2 regions of the Clostridium neonatale genome follow, and region 2 is predicted to be linked to the other one. Evidence: a T-box and tRNA genes for the amino acid it is inferred to sense, from the RefSeq annotation. Region 2 holds a T-box; the other holds one or more tRNA genes.
What was found. The T-box of region 2 lies ahead of lysS (lysine--tRNA ligase). A T-box ahead of a tRNA ligase gene usually reads a tRNA of that ligase, here a tRNA-Lys.
Positions count from the first base shown of each region.

Region 1: it has a tRNA-Lys gene. The T-box ahead of lysS (lysine--tRNA ligase) is inferred to sense a tRNA for this amino acid. The anticodon was not compared.

Region 1 covers NZ_UICR01000003.1:370,059-376,974, reverse strand. The annotation lists rRNA gene CNEONATNEC86_RS19910 (23S ribosomal RNA) at 1-2,552, shown strand, start outside; rRNA gene rrf (5S ribosomal RNA) at 2,733-2,849, shown strand; tRNA gene CNEONATNEC86_RS19900 (tRNA-Lys) at 2,857-2,932, shown strand; tRNA gene CNEONATNEC86_RS19895 (tRNA-Lys) at 3,240-3,315, shown strand; gene hydF ([FeFe] hydrogenase H-cluster maturation GTPase HydF) at 3,381-4,571, opposite strand; gene CNEONATNEC86_RS19885 (signal peptidase II) at 4,849-5,598, opposite strand; gene CNEONATNEC86_RS19880 (pyruvate, water dikinase regulatory protein) at 5,776-6,582, shown strand.
Region 2 covers NZ_UICR01000002.1:155,781-170,344, forward strand. The annotation lists gene CNEONATNEC86_RS12305 (type 2 periplasmic-binding domain-containing protein) at 1-159, shown strand, start outside; gene CNEONATNEC86_RS12310 (hypothetical protein) at 334-834, opposite strand; gene CNEONATNEC86_RS12315 (CoA-disulfide reductase) at 932-3,415, opposite strand; gene CNEONATNEC86_RS12320 (AI-2E family transporter) at 3,953-4,966, opposite strand; gene CNEONATNEC86_RS12325 (sodium/glutamate symporter) at 5,069-5,494, shown strand; gene lysS (lysine--tRNA ligase) at 5,635-7,161, opposite strand; T-box leader at 7,238-7,492, opposite strand; gene CNEONATNEC86_RS12335 (leucyl aminopeptidase) at 7,709-9,160, opposite strand; gene CNEONATNEC86_RS12340 (2'-5' RNA ligase family protein) at 9,372-9,917, opposite strand; gene CNEONATNEC86_RS12345 (hypothetical protein) at 9,991-10,140, opposite strand; gene CNEONATNEC86_RS12350 (DUF6803 family protein) at 10,206-10,688, opposite strand; gene CNEONATNEC86_RS12355 (glycoside hydrolase family 32 protein) at 10,926-12,410, opposite strand; gene CNEONATNEC86_RS12360 (sucrose-specific PTS transporter subunit IIBC) at 12,530-13,966, opposite strand; gene CNEONATNEC86_RS12365 (LacI family DNA-binding transcriptional regulator) at 14,152-14,564, opposite strand, start outside.

The DNA.
Region 1 (6,916 bases), on a different contig from region 2:
GAAGTAATAGTCTTGTAAGTAAAAGCAATAATGAACAGTTCTGCTCCAGAGTACCACGAGACACGTGAAACCTTGTGGGAAGCAGGGAGGACCACCTCCCAAGGCTAAATACTACCTGATGACCGATAGTGAAGCAGTACCGTGAGGGAAAGGTGAAAAGAACCCCGGGAGGGGAGTGAAATAGAACCTGAAACCATGTGCCTACAACCGATCAAAGCACCTTATGTGTGTGATGATGTGCTTTTTGTAGAACGAGCCAACGAGTTACGGTATGTAGCGAGGTTAAGTACTTAAGGTACGGAGCCGAAGGGAAACCAAGTCTTAATAGGGCGACTAGTTGCATGCTGTAGACCCGAAACCGGGTGACCTATCCATGGCCAGGTTGAAGCGAGGGTAAAACCTCGTGGAGGACCGAACCACGTTGCTGTTGAAAAAGCATGGGATGAGCTGTGGATAGCGGAGAAATTCCAATCGAACTCGGATATAGCTGGTTCTCCTCGAAATAGCTTTAGGGCTAGCGTCGACAAATGTGAGTAGTGGAGGTAGAGCACTGAATGGGCTAGGGGGCATAGCGCTTACCGAACCTTATCAAACTCCGAATGCCATATACTATCAGGTCGGCAGTCAGACTATGAAAGATAAGTTCCATGGTCAAAAGGGAAACAGCCCAGATCGTCAGCTAAGGTCCCAAAGTGTAAGTTAAGTGGAAAAGGATGTGGGATTTCTAAGACAACTAGGATGTTGGCTTAGAAGCAGCCATTCATTAAAAGAGTGCGTAATAGCTCACTAGTCAAGAGATCCTGCGCCGAAAATGTCCGGGGCTCAAACTTACCACCGAAGCTACGGGTTCACACTTAGTGTGAGCGGTAGAGGAGCGTTGTAATCGGGCTGAAGTCGTACCGTAAGGAGCGGTGGACTGATTACAAGTGAGAATGTTGGCATTAGTAGCGAGATGTAGGCGAGAATCCTACAGGCCGAATATCTAAGGTTTCCTGGGTAAAGTTTGTCTTCCCAGGGTTAGTCGGGACCTAAGGCGAGGCCGAAAGGCGTAGTCGATGGACAATTGGTTGATATTCCAATACCACTATCATCGTTATTACCGAGGGTGTGACGGAGAAGGATAGGATGTGCTAGCTATTGGATGCTAGTCGAAGCGTTTAGGGAGTTAGAGTAGGCAAATCCGCTCTAACAATTCTGAGGCGTTATAGGGAAGGTTCTACGGAACCGAAGTATCTGATTCCATGCTTCCAAGAAAAGCATCTAGGGAGAGAAGTAGTGCCCGTACCGCAAACCGACACAGGTAGATGAGGAGAGAATCCTAAGGCCGACGGAAGAATTGCAGTTAAGGAACTAGGCAAATTGACCCCGTAACTTCGGGAGAAGGGGTGCCTACGAAAGTAGGCCGCAGAGAATAGGCACAAGCAACTGTTTAACAAAAACACAGGTCTCTGCTAAAGCGTAAGCTGATGTATAGGGGCTGACGCCTGCCCGGTGCTGGAAGGTTAAGGGGAACACTTAGCGCAAGCGAAGGTGTGAACTTAAGCCCCAGTAAACGGCGGCCGTAACTATAACGGTCCTAAGGTAGCGAAATTCCTTGTCAGGTAAGTTCTGACCCGCACGAATGGCGTAATGACTTGTGCACTGTCTCAACTGCAAATCCGGCGAAGTTGTAGTGCGAGTGAAGATGCTCGCTACCCGCGATTGGACGGAAAGACCCCGTAGAGCTTTACTGTAGCTTAGCATTGAATTTCGGTATTGTCTGTACAGGATAGGTGGGAGACTGGGAAATCAGGGCGTCAGCCTTGATGGAGTCGTTGTTGGGATACCACCCTGATAGTATTGAAATTCTAACTGGATGCCATGAAACTGGTGACAGGACATTGTTAGGTGGGCAGTTTGACTGGGGCGGTCGCCTCCTAAAATGTAACGGAGGCGCCCAAAGGTTCCCTCAGAACGGTCGGAAATCGTTCGAAGAGTGTAAAGGCAGAAGGGAGCCTGACTGCGAGACCTACAAGTCGAGCAGGGACGAAAGTCGGGCTTAGTGATCCGGTGGTACCTCGTGGGAGGGCCATCGCTCAACGGATAAAAGCTACCTCGGGGATAACAGGCTGATCTCCCCCAAGAGTTCACATCGACGGGGAGGTTTGGCACCTCGATGTCGGCTCGTCGCATCCTGGGGCTGAAGTAGGTCCCAAGGGTTGGGCTGTTCGCCCATTAAAGCGGCACGCGAGCTGGGTTCAGAACGTCGTGAGACAGTTCGGTCCCTATCCGTCGCGGGCGTAGGAAATTTGAGAGGAGCTGTCCTTAGTACGAGAGGACCGGGATGGACTGACCTATGGTGTACCAGTTGTTTCGCCAGAAGCATTGCTGGGTAGCTAAGTCGGGAAGGGATAAACGCTGAAAGCATCTAAGTGTGAAGCCCACCTCAAGATGAGATTTCCCATAGCATAAGCTAGTAAGACCCCTTGAAGACTACAAGGTTGATAGGTCAGAGGTGTAAGTGCGGTAACGTATTTAGCTGACTGATACTAATAGGTCGAGGGCTTGACCAATAATTAAGTTGTAATACATTGATACTATGTGCAATTTTGAAAGAACATGATTCTTTCAAAAAAAGATTTGTGAAATCAGGATTTTGACTTTGAAATTAGTTTCTTTTAAAGGAAACTCCATCAGCTGAAGCTGAGGAGTGCTAAATTTCAACGAAATCAAAGATTTCGGAAATTTATGCATCTAGTGATGATGGCATAGAGGTAACACTCCTTCCCATTCCGAACAGGAAAGTTAAGGTCTATAGCGCCGATGGTACTGCATGGGAGACTGTGTGGGAGAGTAGGACGTTGCTAGGTAAGTTATGCGGGATTAGCTCAGTTGGTAGAGCACCTGACTCTTAATCAGGGTGTCCAGGGTTCGAACCCCTGATCTCGCACCAAGCTACTGAATTTTTTCAGTAGCTTTTTTATTTGTGAAATTTTTTATTAAATGATTATTTAGATAGCATAAATTTATTTAAAGGTATTGTTATACACAATTAATAAATAGTTATTAACAAAATTTTTGATTTATAAGGGAATTTTGTGGATAAAAAAAGAAATTAATTATGTTACTTATAGAAATATAGGGAAAAGAGACTTATTTTTAATAAAAATAAATTATTTTTTAAAAAAAGTGTTGACACTATGTAAAATATTCTGTATAATCATATCTTGTTGAGGCACTTATTCGACAATAAAATTTAAGGTTCACTAGCTCAGTCGGTAGAGCACATGACTTTTAATCATGGTGTCCCGGGTTCGATTCCCGGGTGAGCCACCAAGCAAATATAAGAAAAAGAACTTTTACTTTTAAAGTAAAAGTTCTTTTTCTTATATGATATTTTTTTATTTTAAAAAATTACATGCCCTATCTAAAATACCATTCAACTCAGCTAAAGCAACTCCAAAGTTAGTGACTGGAACGTTAAAAGATTTAATTATTTCTAAACGAGAAAGAAGTTGTCTTCTGGTAAACATACATGAACCACATTGAAGTATTAATTTATATTTTGATAGATCTTTAGGAAAGTTTGATCCAGTTATTACATCTATGTCTAACTTACCTCCACATTTTTTTTCAAGAAGCTTAGGAAGCTTTTCACGTGCGATATCTCCTTTCAAAGGATGATGTGTGCATGCTTCTGATATGAGAATTTTATCATTAGGCTTTAAAGTATTTATGGCTTTGGCTCCAGCAATATATAAATCCAAATCTCCTTTATGTCGAGCCATAAGTATAGAGAATGATGTTAATTTTAAATGAGTAGGTATAGAAGCATTAACTTCTTTAAACATTTGTGAATCGGTTATAATAAGATCAGGCTCATTATTTAGACTTGATAATATATCTTCTAATTCACTATCTTTAACTGTTAATGCTAAGGCATCATGATCTAATATATCTCTAATAATTTGCACCTGAGGCAATATGAGGCGTCCTTTTGGGGCTTGTATATCTTGCGGAGCAACAAGTATAACTCTATCTTTAGGTTTTACGATATCTCCTAGGATTGAAGTCTTTTCAAAGTCCATTGGTGCGTTATTAATTATGGCTTCTTTTAGTTTTGAGATATTTTTTCTTTCTGTAGAGCTGACTTCAACAAAAGTAATATCGAAATCTCTTTTTAATAAATCAAGATTACTTTCATATATATCGATTTTATTTATAACCCCTATTACTGGAATGTTTTTTTCTTTTAAATCTTGGAACCATTCTTTTTCTTGATTAGTATTAGAATCTCCAGCAGAGAATACTAGTACTGCTAAATCTGTTTTTTCCATAACTTCTTTAGTCTTTTCTATTCTTAGATTTCCTAATTCACCTTCATCATCTAATCCAGCAGTATCTATTATTACTATAGGACCTAATGGAAGCAATTCCATTGACTTTGATACTGGATCTGTAGTTGTACCAGGTGTATCAGATACTACAGATATTGGTTGATTGGTTAAGGCGTTAATTAAACTAGATTTACCTGCATTTCTTTTTCCGAATATTGATATATGTAGTCTATTCGCTTTGGGTGTAGTTAACATTTTTGACCTCCTTAAATTATTGTAGATAAAAATAAAAAAACTTCTGCAAAGCAGAAGTTCTAAGCACTATAAAGCTAACTATAAAAAATAGTTTAATGTTGCTTCTATCTTCTTTGCTTAGATTTTATATCTTCACAATTAGATTAAGCTATTTATTAAATCTTTGAAATATGGGAGAACCAACTTTCTAAGAATATATTATGTATTAATTCTAACATAATATATAAGTGTAAATCTATAACATAAACTATTAAGTTAGAAAATTAAGTTAGAATTATCAAAAAACATGAATTTTTCCTAATAAATCATCTTTAATAAAGAAAATAAACTTTTTCATATTTTGAAGATCTTCTTTAAAAGTAGTTTCTTCATCTGTTTTTAAATAACCACCATTAAATAGTGTAAGCACAAAAAATAAAATACCTAAATTAATATATATATCTTTTATATCTGCTATAAATAAATTACTAATACCAATGAAATCTAGGCTTCCTCCATAGAAGATCTTATCTATAAGTGAGCATAGTGCACCAGAAAATATAAAAATGAAGCACATATCAGCCCAAAAATCTTTATTATCTTTATATAGATAATATCTATATATTTCAACAAATAGGAATAAGGCTATGATATTTAGTATTATTAATAGTGGAAAACTTACACCTGTGCCAAAGCGAGCATTTAACCAAGAACCATTAGTATTTATTATGGGATTAAATGAAAGCATTTTAGGAATTATCACTACATAGTTATCAAAATAAAAGAATTTAATAATTATTTTTATACCTTGATCTATAACCATAAATATAATAAAAGCTATAGAAAGATTTTTAAATGAGAGACCAGATTCATTTTTAGTTCCTACCTTATAGATTAGTAGACCACTTAAAGCAAAGAGTAACATTATTGCAATATTAAAGATTATTGTTTCTGTGTCATTTATTCTTCCAGTTATTAATTCGAAAAGTACATACAATAGCCACATTAAAGGAAGAATAGCAATTGTTAAAAATTTTTTCCAGTTCATTTTATTTTGCCTCCATAAAAAATTGTACTGAATCATGATATATAAAAGTTTAACACATCAAAAAAAAAAATTCATCACTATTAAAATAATGAATTTTAGGTTACTATAGAAATGTAAAGTATTAATTTTATATATAAGGGTAAATAAATAATTTATTGAGAGAAAGAGGGTATAAAAATGTTAACGATTTTAGCAGTATCAGATTCTATAGGGGAAACAGCTAATCAAGTGGCTTTCGCAGCTGCAAGTCAATTTGAGCAAGAAGTTAAAGTTAAGAGAATACCTTATGTAAAATCATTAGAAGATGTTGAAGATGTTATTAAAGCACTAGATGAATGCGAACAAGCAATTATAGTATCCACAATTATTACAGTTAATGTTAGAGAATACTTAACACAAAAAGCAATGGAAAAAAATATATCTGTAATGAATGTTCTAGGACCAATAATAAATGTTGCATCAACCATTTTAAATACACAACCTACATATAATCCAGGTGCAATGAGAAAAACTGATGAAATATACTATAAGAGAATAGAAGCTATGGAATTTGCTATGCAATATGATGATAGTAAAGATTACAGAGGACTTAAAAATGCAGATGCTGTATTAATAGGGTTATCTAGAACATCGAAAACTCCATTATGCATGTATCTTGCTAATAAAGGAATAAAAGCAATAAATATACCTTTAATGCCTGAGGTTGGAGTACCGGATGAAATATATGAGATAGATAAGAAAAAAATATTTGGTTTGATTATAGATCCACTAAGGCTAATAGAAATTAGAAAAAAGAGGTTGGATAAATTTCATAGGATAACGTCAGATATTGAATATGCTGGAGATGCAAGAATATTAGAAGAACTAGAATTTGCAGATAAAATAATGAGAAGAATAGGTTGTAAGACTATTGATGTAACAGAAAGAGCGATAGAAGATACAGCATTAATAATCATGGAAAAGCTAGGGTATAATAAGCACTAAGATAAATATATAAAAACTTTTCCTAGTGTGTCAGTAATAGAATAATAAAGAATTTAGTAGAAATTGAGAGTATGAGCAATATAAATTAGATAAATGCTCATACTTTTTTATACATATCTAAAGTAGATGATGTTATTATAAAACACGTCGCTGAGATACATAATCTTTTAACAACAAAATAAATCAAAAATTTTAAAAAATCTTTGAAAAAAGTTGTTGACAGATATGAAAAGTGATGATAAACTAAGAAAGTCGCTTGAGGGTGACAAATAACAACGAAAGTTGTGGAAAAGAAAATGGTCTTTGAAAATTGAACAGAATATAATAAACAATT
Region 2 (14,564 bases):
GTAAATACTACAGGCAATAGTCCTCTATGCTTCAAACCATTAGAGCCAAAATTAGAGGTTAATCTAGCAATGGTTTGGAAAAAGTATCAAATATTTTCACGTACATCAGAATATTTTTTAAAGTCTGTTAAGAATGAGATAGCACAATTAAAAAAATAAAGTCATGAAGCAAATTAAAATGTTCCCTAACTTGTAATGTGTTTATATTTATAATAGCTGATTGAAAAGAGCACTACTTTTTCTTTCCAGCAGTGCTCTTTTTTATTATTTACATATTCCCATTGTGTATGCCTTCCAGGCTATAGCCAATACATATTCATTTATTTATATAATTTAAATTCCCAAAATAGTTTGTCCTTGATCCCTTGAAAAAATCCCTTCTGCTCCATTAATAAGATAAATATATGCTATTATACTTATTAGATTACTAATAATAATATATATATTAGGTGCAAGTGAATAATTAATCTCTTGATTCAGCTTCCTTTTATATAAAATATTATATTTAGCAATGGCTATTCCTGTAGATATTAATTGAGCTATAAAGAAAATATACACTGCTTTTAAACCTGTTTTATCCGCTCTTGCAGCTGTATTATTTATATTATCATTATAATATTGACTAAAAATCAGTTCAATACCTTCTAGTGATGATCTATACAAAAAAATATATCCATAAATATTAATATATATTAATAATATTTGTAACCCTAATAACTCTAAAGTTTCAATATCACTTTCGCTCATTTCATAAAAATTTTCTGAACCATTGTTACACTCATCATATGTATCTCTATTCATTTTTTCATCATAGTTATATTTTTTATTTTTCATAAAATTATTTCCTGAATTAATGCTCATATATTATAGTATTTATACTTTCATTATTGGCGCCAAAATTTAGCTTTTTTATTTAAGATAATTTTACAAACTATACAAATAAATTTATTCCTGAATCATCAGCAGCACCTAAATAAGATGCAACGCCTCCTATTTCTACACCATCAATAAATTCTTCCTTCTTTATTCCCATAAGCTCCATGCTCATTGCACAGGCAACTATTCTTACGCCCATATTTATTGCATTGGTTATTAATGTTTCTAAATCATCAACATTATGTTTTTTCATAATCTGTTTTATCATTGCAGGTCCCATACCCATCATATTCATTTTTGATAATGGTAATTTTTCTGCATTACTTGGAAGCATTATATCGAACATCTTTTCCATTGCATCCTTCTTTACTTTTGCTTTTTCCTTCTTCTTCAATATATTTAATCCCCAGAATGTAAAGAACATTGTAACCTCTTTACCCATTGATGCTGCTCCTGTAGCTATTATAAATGAAGCAATTGCTTTATCAAAATCACCACTGAATACTACAAGTGTAGCTCCATTTTTATCTTTAGTCTGAACCTGAGCAGTTTCTTTATTCTTTGTACCTTTTTGAACTATAGCAACGAAATTCTTATTCTTTTTATCAAATTCTGATTTTAAAAGAGTATTACCTGTCTTTTCACACCATGATTTTATATCTTTAGTGAAGCCAGGATCACTTGCTTTTACTTCAAGTACTTCTCCTTCATTCATTTTATTAATTTCTTCAAATACTCTTCTTATAGGTCCAGGGCATTGAAGTCCGCATGCATTTAATGTTACATTTGCATTAATTTCACTTACATCTAAATCGTTAAGATTCATTACAGCTACCTCTTCTTTTATTTCTTCTTCTCTTTTATTGTTAAATTGATTTTTTATACTTTCCTCAGCTCTCTTTACATAAAGATAAGTTTTCATTCCTCCATCGATGTTTACTGCATTAATACCATAGGATTTTAGAATTCTGCTTGCCACATATCCTCTCTGACCAACCTGGCATGTTACATAGACATCCTTATCTTTTGGTATTTCATCTATTCTATCCCTGAGCTCTCCTAAAGGAATATTTATTGAATTCTCTAATGTTCCAGTAACAAGTTCAAATTCTTCTCTTACATCTACTATGATTGATTTATCTTTATGGAGTTCATCTATCTTATCCCATTCTATTACTTCTACTAAGCCATCAATTATATTAGCTGCATAAAATCCTAGCATATTTACTGGATCTTTTGCTGAATTATATGGTGGCGCATAACAAGGTTCAAAATCCTGCAAATCAAATACATTAAGATTTCCTTTAATTGCTGCTGCAATTACATCAATACGCTTTTCAACTTTATCCATGCCTACACCTTGTGCACCTAAGATTTTTCCGGATTTAGGATCAAACAGCATCTTAAATGCTATTGGAAAAGATCCTGGATAATATCCAGCATGAGAGCTTGGATGAATATGAATCGCTTTATAATTGATTCCTAATTTATTTAATGTTTTTTCATTGTTTCCAGTAACTGCCACTGTATAATCAAATACTTTGGCTACAGATGATCCAAGGCTTCCTTTATATGAAGATTCTCGTTTGCATATATTATCTGCAACTATTCTTCCCTGACGATTTGCTGGCCATGCAAGTGGTATCATTGCTGGCTCTTTATTTACAAAGTCTGTAACCTGAATAGCATCTCCTAATGCATATATATTATCTTTTGAAGTTTTCATATGATCATCTACTATGATTCCACCACGTTCATTAACCTTGATTCCTGCTTCTTTAGCTATTGAAGTTTCTGGTTTTACACCAATAGATAGTATTATTAGGTCTGTATCTATTTCCATACCACTTGATAGTACGACTTTTTTACCATTGTTTTTAAATTCTTTAACTCCATCATTTAAAATCAGATTAACACCATTATCTATTAATACATCATGAATAATATGTGCCATTTCTATATCAAGAGGTGCCATAACCTGTTTTCCTGCTTCCACAAGTGTAATTTCAATTCCTCTTTCATGAAGATTTTCAGCCATTTCAAGGCCAATAAATCCTCCTCCGATTACTACAGCTTTCTTCGGTCTTTCATTATCAACATAGGCCTTGATTTTATCTGTATCTGGAATGTTTCTTAATGTAAACAAGTTTTTACATTCCTGTATTCCAGGTATAGGAGGTTTTATAGGACTTGCACCTAATGATAAAACCAATACATCATAATTTTCTTCATAGACTTCATTGTTTTTAAGATTTTTTACAGTTACCTTGTTATTTTCCTTATCTATTTTTATTACTTCACTTAAATTTCTAATATCTATTTTAAATTTACTGCTCATTTCATCAACAGTCTGAACAATTAACTTTTCTCTTTCATTAATAACTTCTCCAATGTAATATGGAAGTCCACAGTTTGCAAATGATATATATTCACCTTTTTCAAACATTATTATTTCTGCATTTTCATCTAATCTTCTAAGTCTTGCTGCTGTTGACGCTCCTCCTGCAACTCCACCTACAATTATAATTTTCTTAGACATGCTATCAACTCCTTAAACTCTCGCTTATTATTTTAAAGTAAAATTTTTCTAATTTCATGTCCTAATTATAATCTGGGATTTGAAAGTTATCAGTGACATTGTCACATATAATTTATTATTTCTTTATGTGTGATAAAATTTATTATACCTTATATGTACTCCTCTATCCCAATGTATAGCTAACATATTGTTAATTTCCTGTAATCTTATTTATAAGATTTATTTGTCTGTATTCCAAAAAGGAATGCCCAAAGTTATTATTACTCTAAGCATTCCTCACTATTTTTACATTATTATAATATATAAGTTTCAATAAAGTTACTTCATATGAGCCATATATCCTTTTTGGGCTTAGGGCAGATTTTAATGAATATTCTTAATTAGAACATATATATTTTTTTAGAACATATATATTTTTAAAATATTTAATTACTACACTTAAATCGCTTTCTATCTGCATTCAATGTTATTATTTCCATTATAAAATTTATGATACGGTTCTCCATACTATAATCAAGTTATAATATTTTTATGGCTCTACTTCACATCAAGCAAATCCATAAAAAACATATATAAGGGAATAGCCAGTATCAGTCCCCATACTCCCATAAGTTTTTCTCCCATCAATAGCAAAAAAAATGTCATAAATATTGGTAAATGAGATTTGTCAGACATTAATTTTGGACTTATAACATAGCTTTCACATGCATGTATGATAATAATAAGAATTATCACTTCAATAATCTTTTTAATTCCACCAATCTGCAATGCTATAAGGCATAATGGAAACAATGATATTATTGTTCCAAAGACAGGTATTAAAGATAAAAATAATATCATAATACCAAGAGACATAATTTCAGGAAAACCTAAAAAATATAAACCTATCATTGATATAATTGAATTTATCAAAGCAACAGTTATCTGTACCTGCATGACTTTCCCAAAAGAATTCATAAATTTTTTAAATAAGTTTTTATATATTGTGTATAAAAAGGATACCTTGCTGCTATTGAACTTTCTACAATACTTTACCATAGCGTCCTTACTTAATAAAAACAATAAGCTTAAAATTAAAGAAGAAAATACTGTTATTGTTTCATCTTTAAATGTTAATATAGTTTTTAATATGTTATCTGTATTATCTTTAAAATAGTTAATAAAATATTCTGTATTTGACATCTTTAAAATATAATTGTTCATAAAATCATTATTAATCTTCATATTGTCAAGCAGTTTAAATAATTCACCATTTAATCCAAGCAATTCTTCAATTAATTTGGGAATATATATAGATCCTGCAGCAATAAATAACACAAGTATACCTGCAAGTACAATATATGTTATTATTTTTTTACTTATATTAAGCATTATTATTTTATTAACAAAATAATCTATAATTTTTTCTATCTGACACAAAATATATGAAATGATAAATGTTAATAACAACAACTCTCTAAATGGCATTAAGCATAACGCCCCTGCTATTAATATAGCCACTGCAAATATCTTTTTTGCTGCATCTGTTTTTAATAATTTCTGTATTTCCAATACATTTTCCCCCACACCTTATTCATCTTAATCTCTATCATAATATTAAATTATTTCATCACTCTAAACTTTATGTGATCTTTCATTTCTTATAAAGCTACTATGACAATTACTACGGCATTAATTCCCTTTTACTTATTCTATCATATTTTTGTTATTTTTTTAAATTATTATATATTTATATATTCTTTTTCCATTTTCAATTGTTCTATAAAGCTTTGGCATTTAATAAACTTAGCACTTCCAATGTTACTCTTACTTTTATCACAATGTATAATGATGTACATTTATGGTATCTTTGTATCATATCGATTAATGGGTAAGAATTATGATTCAGCCGTAATGGTAGCAGGTTTAACTGGGTTTGCAATGGGTTCTACATCAAATGCAATGGCCAATATGAATTCAGTTACTGAAAAATATGTATATTCAAGGACTGCATTCTTCATTGTACCAATAGTAGGATCATTATTTATAGACTTTATAAACATTGGAATTATCTATGGATTTATTAGTTTTCTTTCTTAGAGATATACATAAAATGTGGACACCTGTTCTTTCATAGTTGTATTTTCTAATACAAAAAAATTTTTCTAATATAATCTAAAAATCGTTTGACTGCAAGTGATGTTATCTTTTTATTTATCTAGTATTTCTATTTTTTGTTTTTATCTTTTAACTAAAGGAAATGCAATAACATCCTTTATTGTATTTGATCCAGTCAGAAACATTATCATTCTATCGATACCAATACCTAAGCCTCCAGTTGGTGGCATTGCTGTATCAATAGCTATAGCAAACTCTTCATCCATTGGACTTGCTGTTTCTAGGCCTCCTCTTAGTTTTTCAGCTTGGTCATGTAATAATATACGTTGTCTTAATGGATCATTTAATTCTGAATAAGCATTTCCAAGCTCTACCCCATAAGCATATGGCTCAAATCTTTCAATTAAATCTGGATTTTCCCTATGAACTTTACAAAGTGGTGATGATTCTTTTGGAAAGTCTATAACAAAAGTAGGTTGTATTAATTTCTTCTCGCTATATGCTTCAAAAAGATTTACTATTAATTCTCCTTTAGAAACTTCATTTATATTTAAACCTTCATTTTGTTCCTCAATCAAAAGAGAATTCTCTTTAATTTTATTGATAATTTCTTCTTTAGTTAAATTCTCTACATCAATACCTGTATCTTGTTTTACAAGATTACACATAGTTTCTCTTTTCCATGGGGCTTTAAAATCAATTTCTTCTTCACCATATTTTATTTTGGTAGAGCCGTTAATGGACATAAATACATATTCATATATTCCTTCCATAATTCTCATCATATCCTCATAATCCGCATAAGACATATAACATTCCATTAGAGTAAATTCTGGATAATGTGTTCTATCAATTCCTTCATTTCTAAAAGATCTTGCAAATGTATAAACTCTTTCTATTCCTCCAACAATAAGTCTTTTTAAATATAATTCTGGAGAAACATTCATATATACTTCACAGTCTAAATCATTAACAAAAGTTTTAAATGGTTTTGCTTCTCCTCCACCATATTTAGTATCAAGTACAGGAGTATCACATTCAATAAAATTCATATTATTTAAATATTCTCTAATTGCAGTAACTGCTTTAGAACGTTTTATAAATCTTTCCTTAACTTCTGAATTCATTATCATATCTAAAGATCTATGTCTTTGTTTTAAATCTGAATCCTGAATTCCATGATATTTTTCGGGAAGGGTTCTTATTGATTTAGATAACAATTCAAATTTGTTTGCTCTAATAGTTATTTCTCCAGTCTTAGTCTTAAATACATTTCCTTCTATCCCAACAATATCCCCAACATCAATTAATTTTAAAATATTATAATTTTCATTTCCAATTAATTTTTTACTAAAAAATATTTGTATATTTCCTCTTTCATCTACTATATTAGCAAAAGTTGCATTTCCCATTCTTCTAAGAAACATTATTCTTCCTGCTAAAGAAAATATCTCACCCTCATCAATAGTATCAAAATTATCACATATGTCTTTTGTATAAGTTTTTTTGCTATAATCGTAATTATAAGGATATGGATTTATTCCTAATTCATTAAGCTTATTTAGCTTTTTTATTCTTTCTGTTATAAATTCATTTGCATCTGTCATTATATTTTCTAATTCATCTAAATTTTCATATTGCTCATACATTTTTGTTACCACCTTTACTTATTTTATTGATTAATTTGATTCAAATAAAAAAACTTTCACCTCCAAGATTTCTAATCTTGAGGACGAAAGTTATAAATTCGTGGTACCACCTCAGTTTATGCATGCGTTGCCGTATACACCTCTTCAAGTACATCAAAAAACGAGATACTCTATACCTATAACGGGGTATTCCGTCACATCCTACCTCTACAAAGTAGACTCAGTGTGCAGCTCCAAGACCTTCTTCAATAAAAATCCATTGCTCCATTTCACCATGCAGAGCTCTCTGAAAATGAACTATTTTACCTACTCTTCTTTTCATTGCTTTTAATATATTTTATAATATAAGTTTGTTTTTGTAAATATAATACCTAAAAATTCTATTCTTAGTATTTATCTTCAATTAAATATTAGTATAATCACTTTCTATTCTCATATCCAATTTCAATAAATTTATAATTTACTTATGATACAATTCTTATTAATTTTATTATTTTATCAGCTTTAGTTAGATTTCCATTCATTATAATAGTTAATGGAAATTTAATTATTTAGAATGTTTGCATACATGTTTTACAACAAGTTCATATAATGTTTTAACAGGTGCTCCTGTTCCTCCCTTAGGTGTACAATCATTTCCATTATCTGTCCAAGAAGTTCCAGCAATATCTAGATGTAACCATGGCTTATCTTGTACAAACTCTTCTATAAACATACCAGCTGTAATTGTTCCAGCATTACGTCCACCAGTATTTTTTAGTTCTGCAAAGTCACCCTTATATAATTTTTTAAAGCACTTATCATTTGGAAGTCTCCAGAATTTTTCTCCGCTTCTCTTTCCTGCTACTAATAATTCATCATAAAAATCATCATTATTACTTATTACACCTGTTATTTCAGTACCAAGGGCTACTAATACTGCTCCTGTAAGTGTTGCTACATCTACTATTTTTTCTACATTTTCTTTTTCAATAATATAAGTAATAGCATCAACTAATGTTAATCTACCCTCTGCATCTGTATTTAGTACTTCTATATTCTTACCTGCCATAGACCCAATAATATCTCCTGGTTTATAGCTTCCACCTGAAATAGCATTTTCACAAGCTGCTACTACCGCTATTACATTCTTTTGTACTTTATTCTTTGCTAATGCTTGCATTGTGCCAATAACAGCTGCTGCTCCACCCATGTCACTTTTCATAGTGTCCATAGATGTTGATGGTTTAAGAGAATATCCACCTGTATCAAAAGTAAGACCCTTACCTACAAGCCCAATTTTTTCATTATTCTTAGGATTACCCATATATCTCATAACTATTAATTTTGGTTCATGAATAGATCCTTTTGCAACCTCTAAAAATGCCTTCATTCCTAATTTTTCTATTTCATTTTTATCTAATATTTCTACTTCAAATCCACTTTCTTTTCCAACTAAGGCTGCACGTTCTGCTAAAGTTTCTGGATATAATATGTTGGCAGGTTCATTTACAAGATCACGAGCTAAAATTACACCATCAATAACATTGCTAGCTTCTGCTATTTTTTCTACCATCTTTCCTGCCTTTTCCTTTGGTGCACCTAATATAGTTACATATGGATTATAGCTTTCTTTCCCTTTATTATACTTGCTAAACTTGTAGCCTGATAATTTCACACCTTCAACTATAGCTTTTGTAGTAGCACCTGTACATAACTCTTTAACTTTTATAAAGTAAATACCAAGGTTATCTACATTTAACTTTTCAGCTTGTTTCATAGCTTTAGCAATTGCATTTACAAAGTCATTTCTTTCTAGCTCTTCATATTTGCCTAATCCCACAAAAATCTCATAATTTAAATCATTAGTCGTTCTATAAAATATTTGTTCACTTTTTCCTTCAAATACTTTTTTTGACTTCAATCTTTCTAAAATCTTACTATCTGTTTGTTGATCTTCATATACAAAAGTAATAGTACATTGTAAACTATCAACATTTAAATCTTTTACTTCTATCATCTTATGTTTCTCCTTTATTAATTAATAATCATTATTATTAATTATTATAACATACTTTTAAAAATTTATTAAATGATTCGTACATATATTTTCTTTCATTTGTTTGAATTATTTTGATCTACATCTGCTAAAAAATCTCTTTAATATTATTTATACTTTTCTTTTTTATTACTGAAATAAAAAATTAATTAAATCATATATAGCTTTTATTTCATGAACTAAATATTTTTTTATTATCTAACTCCCATACAGTAATATCTTCATAAGGATTAGTCTTAGATAAAGCAATTCTTGTTACCATGCCGCTAAAAATAGTAAAGTTCTTTTCTAACTCTTGGAATGCTGCCATCAGTTCTTCCCTAGTCAGCTTTTTTGCAATAGTTGTATGGGGCATCCACTGAAATGGCATATAATATTTACTAATACATATATTTTCTACTAAAGATATACTTTCATATATACTAACTGATAAATTATGCAGATATTCATTTAAAATTGGTGCTAAAAATATAACAGATGACTTAAATAGTCCTATTGATCCCCAGTTTATTATTCCTATTTCAATATCTTTAATCCTTTTATCTAATATTTCTATGATTTTGTTTTCTTCAGCAGCTTGAAATGATGCAATAGTTATATGTGGTGGAACCTTTCTGTCAATCATAAAATTATTACCACTTTTAATTGCTACTTTATTTATAAATCCTTGTATTTTTCTTGATGCTTTATCATCAAAATATAGAGATACTAAATACATATTTTCCTCCACTCAACGAAAATTTCTTCTATAAACTTACATTATAGATAAAGGCACTAGATAATAGTCATATCTAATGCCAAACTTTTATTTCAACACTTTTGATTTTGTTAACTTGCTTTAAATCAGCATGTAAATGGGATATTAAAACTTTTGGATACTTTAGAAATCCAAATATATTTTTTAACACAAAATCAACTTTTGTGTCTAGCAAGCCTCTCATAAAATTTTACCTCACGTATTTTAATTATTTATATTATAGCCTATATACAAACAATCTTAAATAAGTTAATGCATGTTTGGCATACTACTAATAAGTTCAGGATTTATCATACCAAATATCATTGCAATATGTGAAACAACTAGAAATCCGCCAATAAGAATAAAGTGAATCTTCATCTTTTCATCAATAGTCTTATTTCTAAATATTAATCCTAATTCCATTAATGTAATTGGCAGAAGAAATATAACTCCTGCTAAATAAAATGCCACAGCTACCACGTCTATAGCTCCATGCCATCCTCCAAATTTAGTTAAGGGTATCACAACTGTTACTAATAAATAAATAAAAATACCACTGAAATATACTCCATCAAATATTCCTACAATCTTATTGAAAGTTCTTAATGTTCCACTTTTCTTTCTATCAAAGATTATGAAAAACTCTGATATTGTAAGAGCTTCTGCGCAAATTACAGGTATCGCCATAAAAATAAGTAGATTCCAAGGCTGATTATCTGCTAGTAAAGACATATAATGGGTCATGTTCATATCTATCACATCTCCTTAAAATATTACTAGTTCATTGTACAAACTTCATATGAATATTTTATGAAGAAACACAATTTATGGAAAAGATTCAAATTAGGTCTTTATATTATTTATCTAAACAAAATACTCTTGCCTACATTTTATTATAAGCAAGAGTATTCTATACTATATATTCTAAGTTAATATGGTATGCTTGGATGAAATCTTAATTATTTCTAGGCGAAATATGTAATCATTTTAAGATTTAATATCTAGTTTCCATATATTAATATCAATATCAGTTTTTCCTTCAGCAAAAAGACTGATTCCATTACTTTTTTCATCAGTAAATATTCTTGATGTAAATACTTCTTCTCCATCATTTACAAAAATTTCAACAGATGATATATCTACAAAAATTCGTAGCTTTAAGCTTTCATTTTTATAGTCGCACTTTCTTTCTCTACCATATTCTACTGCAAAATCTTTTCCTGATTTACTTCTATCTAAAACTAATTTATTATCTTTTATATCATAATAAAATACTGTTTCTTCATCTTTTCCTTTTCTTAATTTTATTCCTACACTTGTACCACTAATATTTCTAAAATCGCATTCTACTTCATACACTTTTCCATTGAATCCTTCAATGCCTACTTCTTCATTATCTAAAGCATATGATTCACTTCTTTTATTTTTCCTTAATCTTTCAAGCTCTCTTATTGGGTTTTGAATTAACTTATCACCATGTAACGTTAACTCCCTTGGTATAGTCAAGCAATGAGCCCATCCATTTTCATCGGTAGGATACTCTATTTCAGGTAATCCCATCCATCCAATTAATATATTTCTTCCATCATCACTTTTTGTAGTTTGCGGCGCATAAAAGTCAAATCCTCTATCAAGTTCTAAAAACTCTCCATGCTTAAATTCACAGTTATCAAAATTAATTTTATCTCCTACTAGATATCCCGATTGGAATATATTTTTATACTTATCCCCTTCTGGCTCTAATCCTTGAGGACAGAATATAAGAACACCTTTATCACCAAATTTTATATAATCTGGACATTCCCACATGAATCCATTACCAAAAAAGCTGCTTTTTATCTCACTTTTAAAGTTCCAATTTAATAAATCATCTGATTCATATACTACAACAGTACCAAGATTATTTTCTTTTCTTTCAGCACCTATTAAACAGTAATATTTATCATTTTCCTTAAATACTTTAGGGTCTCTGAAATTGTCAGTATATGACTCTGGAAGTTCTTCTATAAAAGGTTTCTCATTTTTTATTATTTTATTATCACTATCCATAACAGCCAAGCATTGGTAAGGGTGTCTAACCCATTCATCATTTCTTGTATTTCCTGTATAAAATAAGTGTAACTTATCATCTTTAACTATTCCACTTCCAGAAAAAGCACCATGACTTTCAAAATATTCTGTAGGAATTATTCCTACACCACAATCATTCCAATGAACTAAATCCTTTGATGATACATGATACCAATGCTTAATTCCATGAACAGGGCCTAGTGGAAACCATTGATAAAACAAATGATATTCTCCATTATAATAAGAGAATCCATTTGGATCATTTAATAACCCTGTTACAGGCTGAATATGGAACTCCTGTCTATATGGACAATTGTCAACCTTATTTTTTAACTCTTTCATTTCTTCATCTGTAGCTTCTAATATTGTTCTATATCTTTCTTTTCTTGACCATTCTTTCATTCAAATCTATCTCCTTATATTAAAATAATCACTTATAAACTAAAAAATATTTATATATTAATAGCGTAAAATAGAAGGTATTAGAATAATCTAATCCTTCTACTTTTTTATTTATTATCTTATGCTTGCTTCTTTTCATTCATAAACTTAGCTAGCATAATAGTAGAAATAACTGCAACAGCCATTGATATTACCATTCCTATTATATAGTTAACCATTGAATCTGGTCTTATTGAAATAATACCAGGCAGTCCTGCCGCTCCTGGAGCTAATGCAAGTACCTTTGTTAACATTATATACGCTGATGAAACTGCCGATCCTATCATTGCACCAAAGAATGGATAACGTAACTTTAGATTTACACCAAATATAGCCGGTTCAGTGATTCCAAGTAAAGCTGAAATACCAGAAGCTGATGCTATTCCCTTCATTTTATTATCATTTTTAAGAGTAAGTATTACTGCTAAAGCAGCTGCTCCCTGAGCAACATTTGACATTGCTGCAACTGGGAAAATAAATGATCCGCCTGTTGTTGCTATATCTGCAAGTAATTGAGTTTCAACTGCTGTAAAACTATGATGCATACCTGTTATAACTATTGGTGCATAGAAGAAACCAAATATAGCTCCACCTATTGGCCCTAATGTATCAATTAATCCTATTAACCCTGCTGTTATTCCATTACCTACTATTCTCATAACAGGTCCTATAGCTACAAATGTTAATAATCCAGTAATAAATACAGTAAATAATGGGGTTAATAAGTTATCTAAAACTGAAGGTATAATTTTATGTAATGTTTTTTCTGTTTTTGCTAACACAAAAGATGATGCTAAAACTGGAAGCACTGTTCCTTGATAACCAACCTTAAGGATAGAAAAACCTAATATATTCCAAGATGGTACAGTTCCTTCAAGAACAGCTGCTGGATAACTGTAACCATTTAATAAATCACCATGAATCATAAGCGCTCCTATACAAGCACCTAAGTATGGATTACCACCAAAAGCTTTTGTAGCTGAAAATCCTAAGAATATTGGTAAAAATGCAAATCCAGTATTAGCAAATGTATTAATCATTTCTGCTAAATCTTTAAACTGTGGATAAGCTTCAATTAAAGATTTTCCTTCTATAAATAATCCTTGTGAAGTTAATATATTATTTATACCCATTAATAATCCTGCTGCAACAAGTATTGGTAATACAGGTACAAATACATCTGCTAAAGATTTTATTAATTTTTGCAATGGATTTAATTTCTTATCTGCTTCCTTTTTTAATTCTTCTTTACTACCTTCACTTATATCTGCTAGCTTTATAAATTCCTTATAAACTTCATTAACAGTACCAGAACCTAAAATTATTTGAAACTGCCCAGAATTATTAAAATTACCTTTTACTATTGGCATTGCTTCAATTGCACTAATATTAATCGTGCTATCATCTTTAAGAACTAATCTTAATCTTGTAGCACAATGGGCTGCGCTAACTACATTATCTTTTCCCCCAATATGCTCTAAAATTTCTTCACTAATTTGCTTATAATTTTTACTCATGTTACTCTCCCTCCCATACAAAAATGTATTCTGTATGAATATGAATTTTTCTTTCGTGAAACGTTTCATTTTTCCTCGTTTAAATATTAATACGTTTTCAGATTATAGTCAAGTATTTTTTTGAAAATTAATTAGATTTCACTAAATAAATATATTTAAGTGAAATCTATTAAAACATATAATTATTATTTAGTTGTATAGCCCTTTATAAAATCTATAGGAAGAATTATTTCCTTTTTAACACTTTTCTTTTCAATAATATCTATAAGGGCATTGACAGATTCCTGTGCTATAAGTTCAATAGGCTGTCTTATTGTTGAAATTTTAAATTCATCTTTAGCACATGATCTCATTCCATCATAGCCAATAACCTGAACATCTTTTGGGATATTTATATTTAACTTTTCTAGTCTTTTAATAAAATCTAAAGCATAATTATCTGTTACAGCAAAAATCCCGTCAATTTTTATATTATCTTTAAAATTCTCTTCTATAAATTTATCTAACAAAATTTCAAATTCTTCTTGTGATCCAAATAATTCACAAGTATCATATGAAATATTTTTTGCCTCACAATATCTTATAAAACCTTCTTTTC